Linked DNA regions of Mumia flava. The protein of the gene in region 2 interacts with the protein of the main gene of each other region in a pairwise test. Links are inferred from orthologs where the notes say so. Each region holds a gene or a part of one and is shown on either strand. Other genes may lie near its edges. The genes, in order: rpe and eno.

Region 1 (3,284 bases), 1.1 Mb from region 2 along the record:
CGGACCGCGTCGCCCTGGTCCTCGAGGGCGAGCACGGTCCCGAGCTCCTCGACGATTCCGGTGAACATCAGCTCAGTCCTCCCTGTCGTGCGGTCGTGCGGTGATCCGGACGTCCGCCCCGACGACGGTCACGTCGGTGATCGTCAGGCGGTGGGCGTCGGCGACCGTGCCGACGCCGGCTTCGGTCAGCGCGGCGTCCCCGCGGCCGAGCAGCAGCGGGGCGACGTACCCGACGACCTCGTCGACCAGCCCGTGGGCGGCGAAGGCGCCCGCCAGCCGCGGCCCGCCCTCGAGCCACACGTGCCGGATCTCACGCGCCCCGAGCTCCGCGAGAGCGGAGGGCACGTCACGGGTGCGAAGCCGCAGCGTCGGCGCGGTGTCGTCGTTGAGCCGGGCGTCGACCGGCAGGTCACGCTCGCCGAGCACGACGCGCAGCGGCTGCTGGTCGTACGGCAGCGGCGCGCCCTCGTCGTCGCGCAGCGTCAGCCGTGGGTCGTCGGCGAGCGCGGTGCCGGTCCCGACGAGGATCGCGTCGCACCGCGCCCGGAAGGCCTGGACGTCGGCGCGGGACTCGCGCGAGGTGATCCACCGGCTCGACCCGTCCGCCGCCGCGCTCCGCCCGTCGAGGCTCGCGGCGTACTTCCAGGTCACGAAGGGACGGCCGGTACGGATCGCGAAGGTCCACTCGCGGTTGAGCTCGGCGGCCTCGTCGGCGAGCAGGCCCGTCTCGACGTCGATGCCGGCGGCGCGGAGCCGGTCGGCGCCACCGGCCGCCTGAGGGTTCGGGTCGGCCTGCCCGTAGACCACGCGGCGGACCCCGGCGGCGACCAGGGCTTCGCTGCACGGTCCCGTGCGGCCCTGGTGGTTGCACGGCTCGAGCGTGACCACCGCGGTGGACCCGTCGGCGCGCGTGCCGGCGCGGGCGAGGGCGTCGGCCTCGGCATGGGCGGTGCCGGCGCCACGGTGGGCGCCCGTGGCGAGCACGGTGCCGTCCGAGGACAGCAGCACACAGCCCACGCGCGGGTTCGGGAACGTGCGGACGCACGCGTCCCGGGCAGCCTGCAGCGCCCGGCGCATCGCCTGGGTCTCGTGCTGGTCCGCCACCGCTCGCCCTCTCGTCGTCGATCGACGCGGGCTCCGGGGTGACAGGTCGTCGCTCGCCGGGCCCGGCGGACACCGGGCATCGGCGAGGGGCGCGTGTTCCTCCCATCCGGACTCTCACCGTCGGTCCTGGAGTTCCACCAGGTCAACCGTCGGCCCGAAGGCGTCAGGGTCGCGGACTGTCACCGCCGGCTCGGAATTTCACCGACCCCGGAGCACGCACTGCTCTCGCTGTCGAGTGTACGACGCCCCGCGGCGGCCCGGCACCCAGGTCCGCGCCACGGACCGACGAGCCTCAGACGTGCCGGCGCGCGGCCGCCGCCGCACGATCCCGGAGCGCGTCGACCATCGCCGACGGATCGTCGGCGCCGAACACCGCGGAACCCGCCACGAACGTGTCCGCACCCGCTTCGGCGCACCGCTCGATCGTCGACTCCGACACACCGCCGTCGACCTGGAGCCAGACGTCACCGCCGTGCTTGTCCAGCAGCGCACGGGTCCTGCGGATCTTCGGGAGCATGATGTCGAGGAACGCCTGGCCGCCGAAACCCGGCTCGACGGTCATCAGCAGCACCATGTCGAGCTCGCCGAGCAGGTCCTCGTACGGCTCGATCGGCGTCGCCGGCTTCAGCGCCATCGACGCGCGTGCGCCCTGGCCGCGCAGCTCGCGGGCCAGGCGGACCGGAGCCGCCGCGGCCTCCACGTGGAACGTCACGCTGTCCGCGCCCGCCTCGGCGTACGCGGGGGCCCACCGGTCGGGGTCCTCGATCATCAGGTGGGCATCGACGGGCGTGTCGGTCACGCCGGCGATCGCCTCGAGGACGGGCAGACCGAGCGTGAGGTTCGGGACGAAGTGGTTGTCCATCACGTCGACGTGCACCCAGTCGGCGTTGTCGATCCGGCGGACGTCGCGCTCGAGGTTCGCGAAGTCGGCGGACAGGATGCTCGGCGAGATGCGCAGGCCCATGGGAGCAGGCTAGCGAGGAGCCGCGACGCCGACCCGCGCGGGCGTCCTCACCACCCGCGACTCGCGACCACACCACCCGCGACTCGCGACCACACCACCCGCGACTCGCGACCACACCACCGGCGACTCGCCGCCCGTGAGTGGCCACCGCACGAGGTCAGCGGCGGCGCAGCTGCGCGACGAACATGGCGTCCGTGCCGTGCCGGTGCGGCCAGAGCTGGACGTACGGTCCGGTGCCGGCGAGGTCGGGAACCTGCGGGAGCGCCGCCGTGGCGTCGAGCAGCGTGACGTCCTCTCGCCCGGCGAGCACGTCCTCGACCACGCCGCGGGTCTCCGCGAGGTGCGGCGAGCAGGTGGCGTACGTGACCACTCCCCCGGGCCGGGTGAGCTCGACCGCCCGGACGAGCAGCGCCCGCTGGAGTCGCACCAGCTCGCCGACGTCCTCGGGACGACGGCGCCACCGAGCCTCCGGGCGCCGTCGGAGGGCACCGAGCCCGGTGCAGGGCGCGTCGACCAGGACCCGGTCGAACGGCGGAAGCTCGAGGGTGCGCCCGTCGTGGGTCACGACCTCGACGTCGGGCAGCCGCCGGACCGCCGCCGCGACCAGCCGGGCACGGTGCGGCGCAACCTCGTTGGCGACCAGGTGGGCGCCTCGCGGCGCGGCCAGCGCGGCCGTCAGGGCCGCCTTCCCGCCGGGACCGGCGCACAGGTCGAGCCAGCGTGCGTCCGGCCCGTCCAGCGCAGCGGACGTCGCCGCCAGCGCCACCAGCTGCGAGCCCTCGTCCTGGACGCCGGCGCGACCGTCACGCACCGCGTCGATCGCGGCCGGGTCACCGCCCTCGGTCAGCCGCACGGCGTACGGGGACCAGTGTCCGGGCTCGGCTCCCGCGACCCCCAGCTCGCCGACGTCCGCGAGGCCGGGGCGCGCGACCAGGGTGACGCGGGGCGGCTCGTTGTCGGCGGAGAGCAGCGCAGCGAGGTCGTCCAGCGCGTCGCCGTCGGTCGGACCGGCCGCGAGGGCGTCGCGCAGCGCCTCCACCACCCAGCGGGGGTGTGCGTGCTCGACGGACAGCCGGCCGATCGGGTCCTGCTCGGCCGGCGGTGCGACGCGGTCGACCCACGCGGCCTCGTCGAGCCTGTCGACCTTGCGCAGCACGGCGTTGACGAAGCCGGCCGGCCGGTGGCCCACCGCCGTGCGGACCAGATCGACGCTGGT
Region 2 (3,221 bases):
CGGTGACGCAGGCACCGTGTGGCTGGCGCCGGCCGGGGACGTCGACTGGGCCCGCGACCTCGCGTCCCGCCTGGTCGCCTCCGGAACGCAGACCGACGAGATCGAGGTCGTCTTCGGCTCGTACGACGTCCCCGGTGCTCGCCTGCTCGACCTCGTCGAGGTGATGGACCGGCTGCGGCTCGAGTGCCCGTGGACCCGCGAGCAGACCCACGCCTCGCTGCAGCAGTACCTGCTCGAGGAGGCGTACGAGGTGCTGGACGCGCTCGACCGCGGCGCGACGGACGAGCTGCGCGAGGAGCTCGGCGACCTGCTGATGCAGGTCGTGTTCCATGCCGCGGTCGCGGCCGGTCGCGGCCCCACGGACGACGGTTGGGACATCGACGACGTCGCCGCCGGGATCGTCGAGAAGCTCGTGCGCCGCAACCCGCACGTCTTCGGGGACGTCGACGTGGCTGACGCCGCGGAGGTCGACGCGAACTGGCAGCGGCTGAAAGCCACCGAGAAGCCTCGCGCCTCGGTGCTCGACGGGATCGCCCCGACGTTGCCCGCGCTCGCGTACGCCGACAAGGTCGTCTCCCGGCTCGAGCGCGACGGGGCGCCCGTCTCCGCCGACGGCGACGCGCTCGCCGACCGGCTGCTCGCTCTGGTGCTGCAGGCGCGGGCCGAGGGCCGCGACGCCGAGCAGGAGCTGAGACGGCGCGTGAACGAGCTCGTCGCGGGCCGCTGAGCCGACCCTTCCCGGCGTGGCGCTGCGCGTCGGTCGGCCGGAACGGGTCCACTAGGGTGGGGACGACACAGCCCGTCCTTCCCAAGGAGTCCTAGTGGCAAGCATCGAAGCTGTCGGAGCACGAGAGATCCTCGACTCACGCGGCAACCCCACCGTCGAGGTCGAGATCGCCCTCGACGACGGGACGATCGCGCGCGCCGACGTGCCGTCGGGTGCCTCGACCGGCCAGTTCGAAGCGGTGGAGCTGCGTGACGGCGGTGACCGGTACGGCGGCAAGGGCGTGCAGCAGGCCGTCGACGCGGTCAACGATACGATCCACCCCGAGATCCTCGGCCTGGACGCCGACGAGCAGCGCTACCTCGACCAGACGCTGATCCGGCTCGACACGACCCCGAACAAGGCCCAGCTCGGCGCGAACGCCATCCTCGGTGTGTCGCTCGCCGCAGCCCGAGCCGCGGCGGACTCGGCCGGCCTGCCGCTGTTCCAGTACGTCGGTGGTCCCAACGCTCACGTGCTCCCGGTCCCGATGATGAACATCCTCAACGGCGGTGCGCACGCCGACACCGGGGTCGACATCCAGGAGTTCATGATCGCCCCGATCGGAGCCGACTCGTTCCGTGAGGCGCTGCGCCAGGGCGTCGAGGTCTACCACGCGCTCAAGTCGGTGCTGAAGAAGGAAGGCCTGGCGACCGGTCTCGGCGACGAGGGCGGTTTCGCCCCCGACCTGGCGAACAACCGTGCCGCGCTCGATCTGATCGCGAAGGCCGTCGAGTCGACCGGTCTGAGCCTCGGCACCGACATCGCGCTCGCGCTCGACGTGGCGGCCTCGGAGTTCCACGGCGACGACGGCTACACGTTCGAAGGCTCGGTCCGCACCTCCGAGGACATGTCGGCGTACTACGCCGAGCTCCTCGACGCGTACCCGATCGTCTCGATCGAGGACCCCCTCGACGAGGAGGACTGGGCCGGCTGGAGCGCGCTGACCGCGTCGCTCGGTGCCCGGACCCAGCTCGTGGGCGACGACCTGTTCGTGACGAACTCCGAGCGGCTCCAGCGCGGGATCGACGAGGCGTCGGCGAACGCGCTCCTGGTCAAGGTCAACCAGATCGGCACCCTGACCGAGACCCTGGACGCCGTCGAGCTGGCGCACCGCAACGGTTTCCGCTGCATGATGAGCCACCGCTCGGGGGAGACCGAGGACACGACGATCGCCGACCTCGCCGTCGCGACGAACTGCGGCCAGATCAAGACCGGCGCACCGGCGCGCTCGGAGCGGGTGGCGAAGTACAACCAGCTGCTCCGGATCGAGGAGCTGCTCGACGACGCCGCGACGTACGCCGGTCGTTCGGCGTTCCCGCGCCACCAGGGCTGAGCGGTGCCGCCGACGTCGCGACGGACCTCGACCAGCCGCCCGGCCAACCGGCCGGCGGGGACTCGGTCGCGTCCGTCCGCGGCGTCGTCGGCGAGGCGCACGGCGCCGGAGCAGCAGTCGGCGTCCGCGCCGGAGCGGCGCACGCCACGGTTGACCCGCCGGATGGCGGTGCTGCTCCTCGTCCTGCTCGTGCTCGCGATCTCGTACGCCTCGAGCCTGAAGGCCTGGCTCCAGCAGCGTGACGCCCTCGCGGCGGCTCATGCCCGGATCGACGCCTCGACCGAGGCGATCGCGGAGCTCGAGAAGCAGAAGGCGCGCTACGACGACCCCGAGTTCGTCGAGCAGCAGGCCCGCTCCCGCTTCGGCTGGGTGATGCCGGGCGAGGTCGGGTTCACCGTGCTCGGGGCCGACGGCGAACCGGTCGGTGACGCCCCGGAGCTCACTGCCCCGACGAGTACCGAGGACGAGGGCGGTCCGGTCTGGTGGAACCGGCTCTGGTCGTCGGTCGAGACCGCGGGGGACGTCCCCGGGACGGAGGACGCGCCCACGACGACGAGCGGATCCGGCGGCGTCGTCAAACCCCAGGACCACGAGGAGTGACGTGAACCCCGGTGCCGAGCCCGGCGACCTGTCCCCCCGCGGCGGTGAGCAGGCCGGCGACGCGAGCGGAGTCGCGCAGGCCGACCTGGACGCCATCGCCGGCATGCTCGGCCGTGCCCCGAGGGGTGTCGTCGCGGTCATGAGTCGATGCCCGTCCGGACACCCGAACGTCGTCAAGACGTTGCCGCGGCTGCCCGACGGGACCCCGTTCCCGACGCTGTACTACGTGGTCTGCGACCGGCTGAACGGCCGGATCGGGACGCTCGAGGCGTCCGGCCTGATGCGCGAGATGAGTGAGCGTCTCGAGACCGACGCGGCGCTGGCCGCGGACTACCGTGCGGCTCACGACCGCTATCTCGCCGAGCGTCGCGCGCTCGGTGCCGTGCCGGAGATCGACCACGTCACCGCCGGCGGGATGCCCGACCGCGTGAAGTGCCTGCACGTGCTCGTCGGGCAGTCCCTCGCGAGCGGTCCGGGCGTGAACCCTCTGGGCGACGAGGCGGTCGCGTACCTCGGGGACTG

The links.
Region 1: the proteins of eno (region 2) and rpe interact in binary tests that used the Escherichia coli proteins (3 or more experiments, as listed by UniProt). The link is inferred for Mumia flava from one-to-one orthologs.

Annotation. Positions count from the first base shown.
Region 1 is NZ_PGEZ01000001.1:29,737-33,020, forward strand. What follows is about bases 233-3,205. They hold rpe (ribulose-phosphate 3-epimerase), read right to left. Parts: upstream 2,069-3,205; coding sequence 1,397-2,068; downstream 233-1,396. Other genes in these bases: ribD (bifunctional diaminohydroxyphosphoribosylaminopyrimidine deaminase/5-amino-6-(5-phosphoribosylamino)uracil reductase RibD), read right to left, coding at 233-1,077; CLV56_RS00180 (RsmB/NOP family class I SAM-dependent RNA methyltransferase), read right to left, coding at 2,226-3,205. Outside these bases: CLV56_RS00165 (riboflavin synthase), read right to left, coding at 1-68; more of ribD, read right to left, coding at 73-232; more of CLV56_RS00180, read right to left, coding at 3,206-3,284. UniProt on the Escherichia coli protein: Catalyzes the reversible epimerization of D-ribulose 5-phosphate to D-xylulose 5-phosphate.
Region 2 is NZ_PGEZ01000001.1:1,107,218-1,110,438, reverse strand. The notes cover bases 51-2,960. They hold eno (phosphopyruvate hydratase), read left to right. Parts: upstream 51-821; coding sequence 822-2,099; downstream 2,100-2,960. Other genes in these bases: CLV56_RS05250 (DUF501 domain-containing protein), read left to right, coding at 2,803-2,960; CLV56_RS05255 (FtsB family cell division protein), read left to right, coding at 2,262-2,699; CLV56_RS21185 (nucleoside triphosphate pyrophosphohydrolase), read left to right, coding at 51-727. Outside these bases: more of CLV56_RS21185, read left to right, coding at 1-50; more of CLV56_RS05250, read left to right, coding at 2,961-3,221. UniProt on the Escherichia coli protein: Catalyzes the reversible conversion of 2-phosphoglycerate (2-PG) into phosphoenolpyruvate (PEP). It is essential for the degradation of carbohydrates via glycolysis.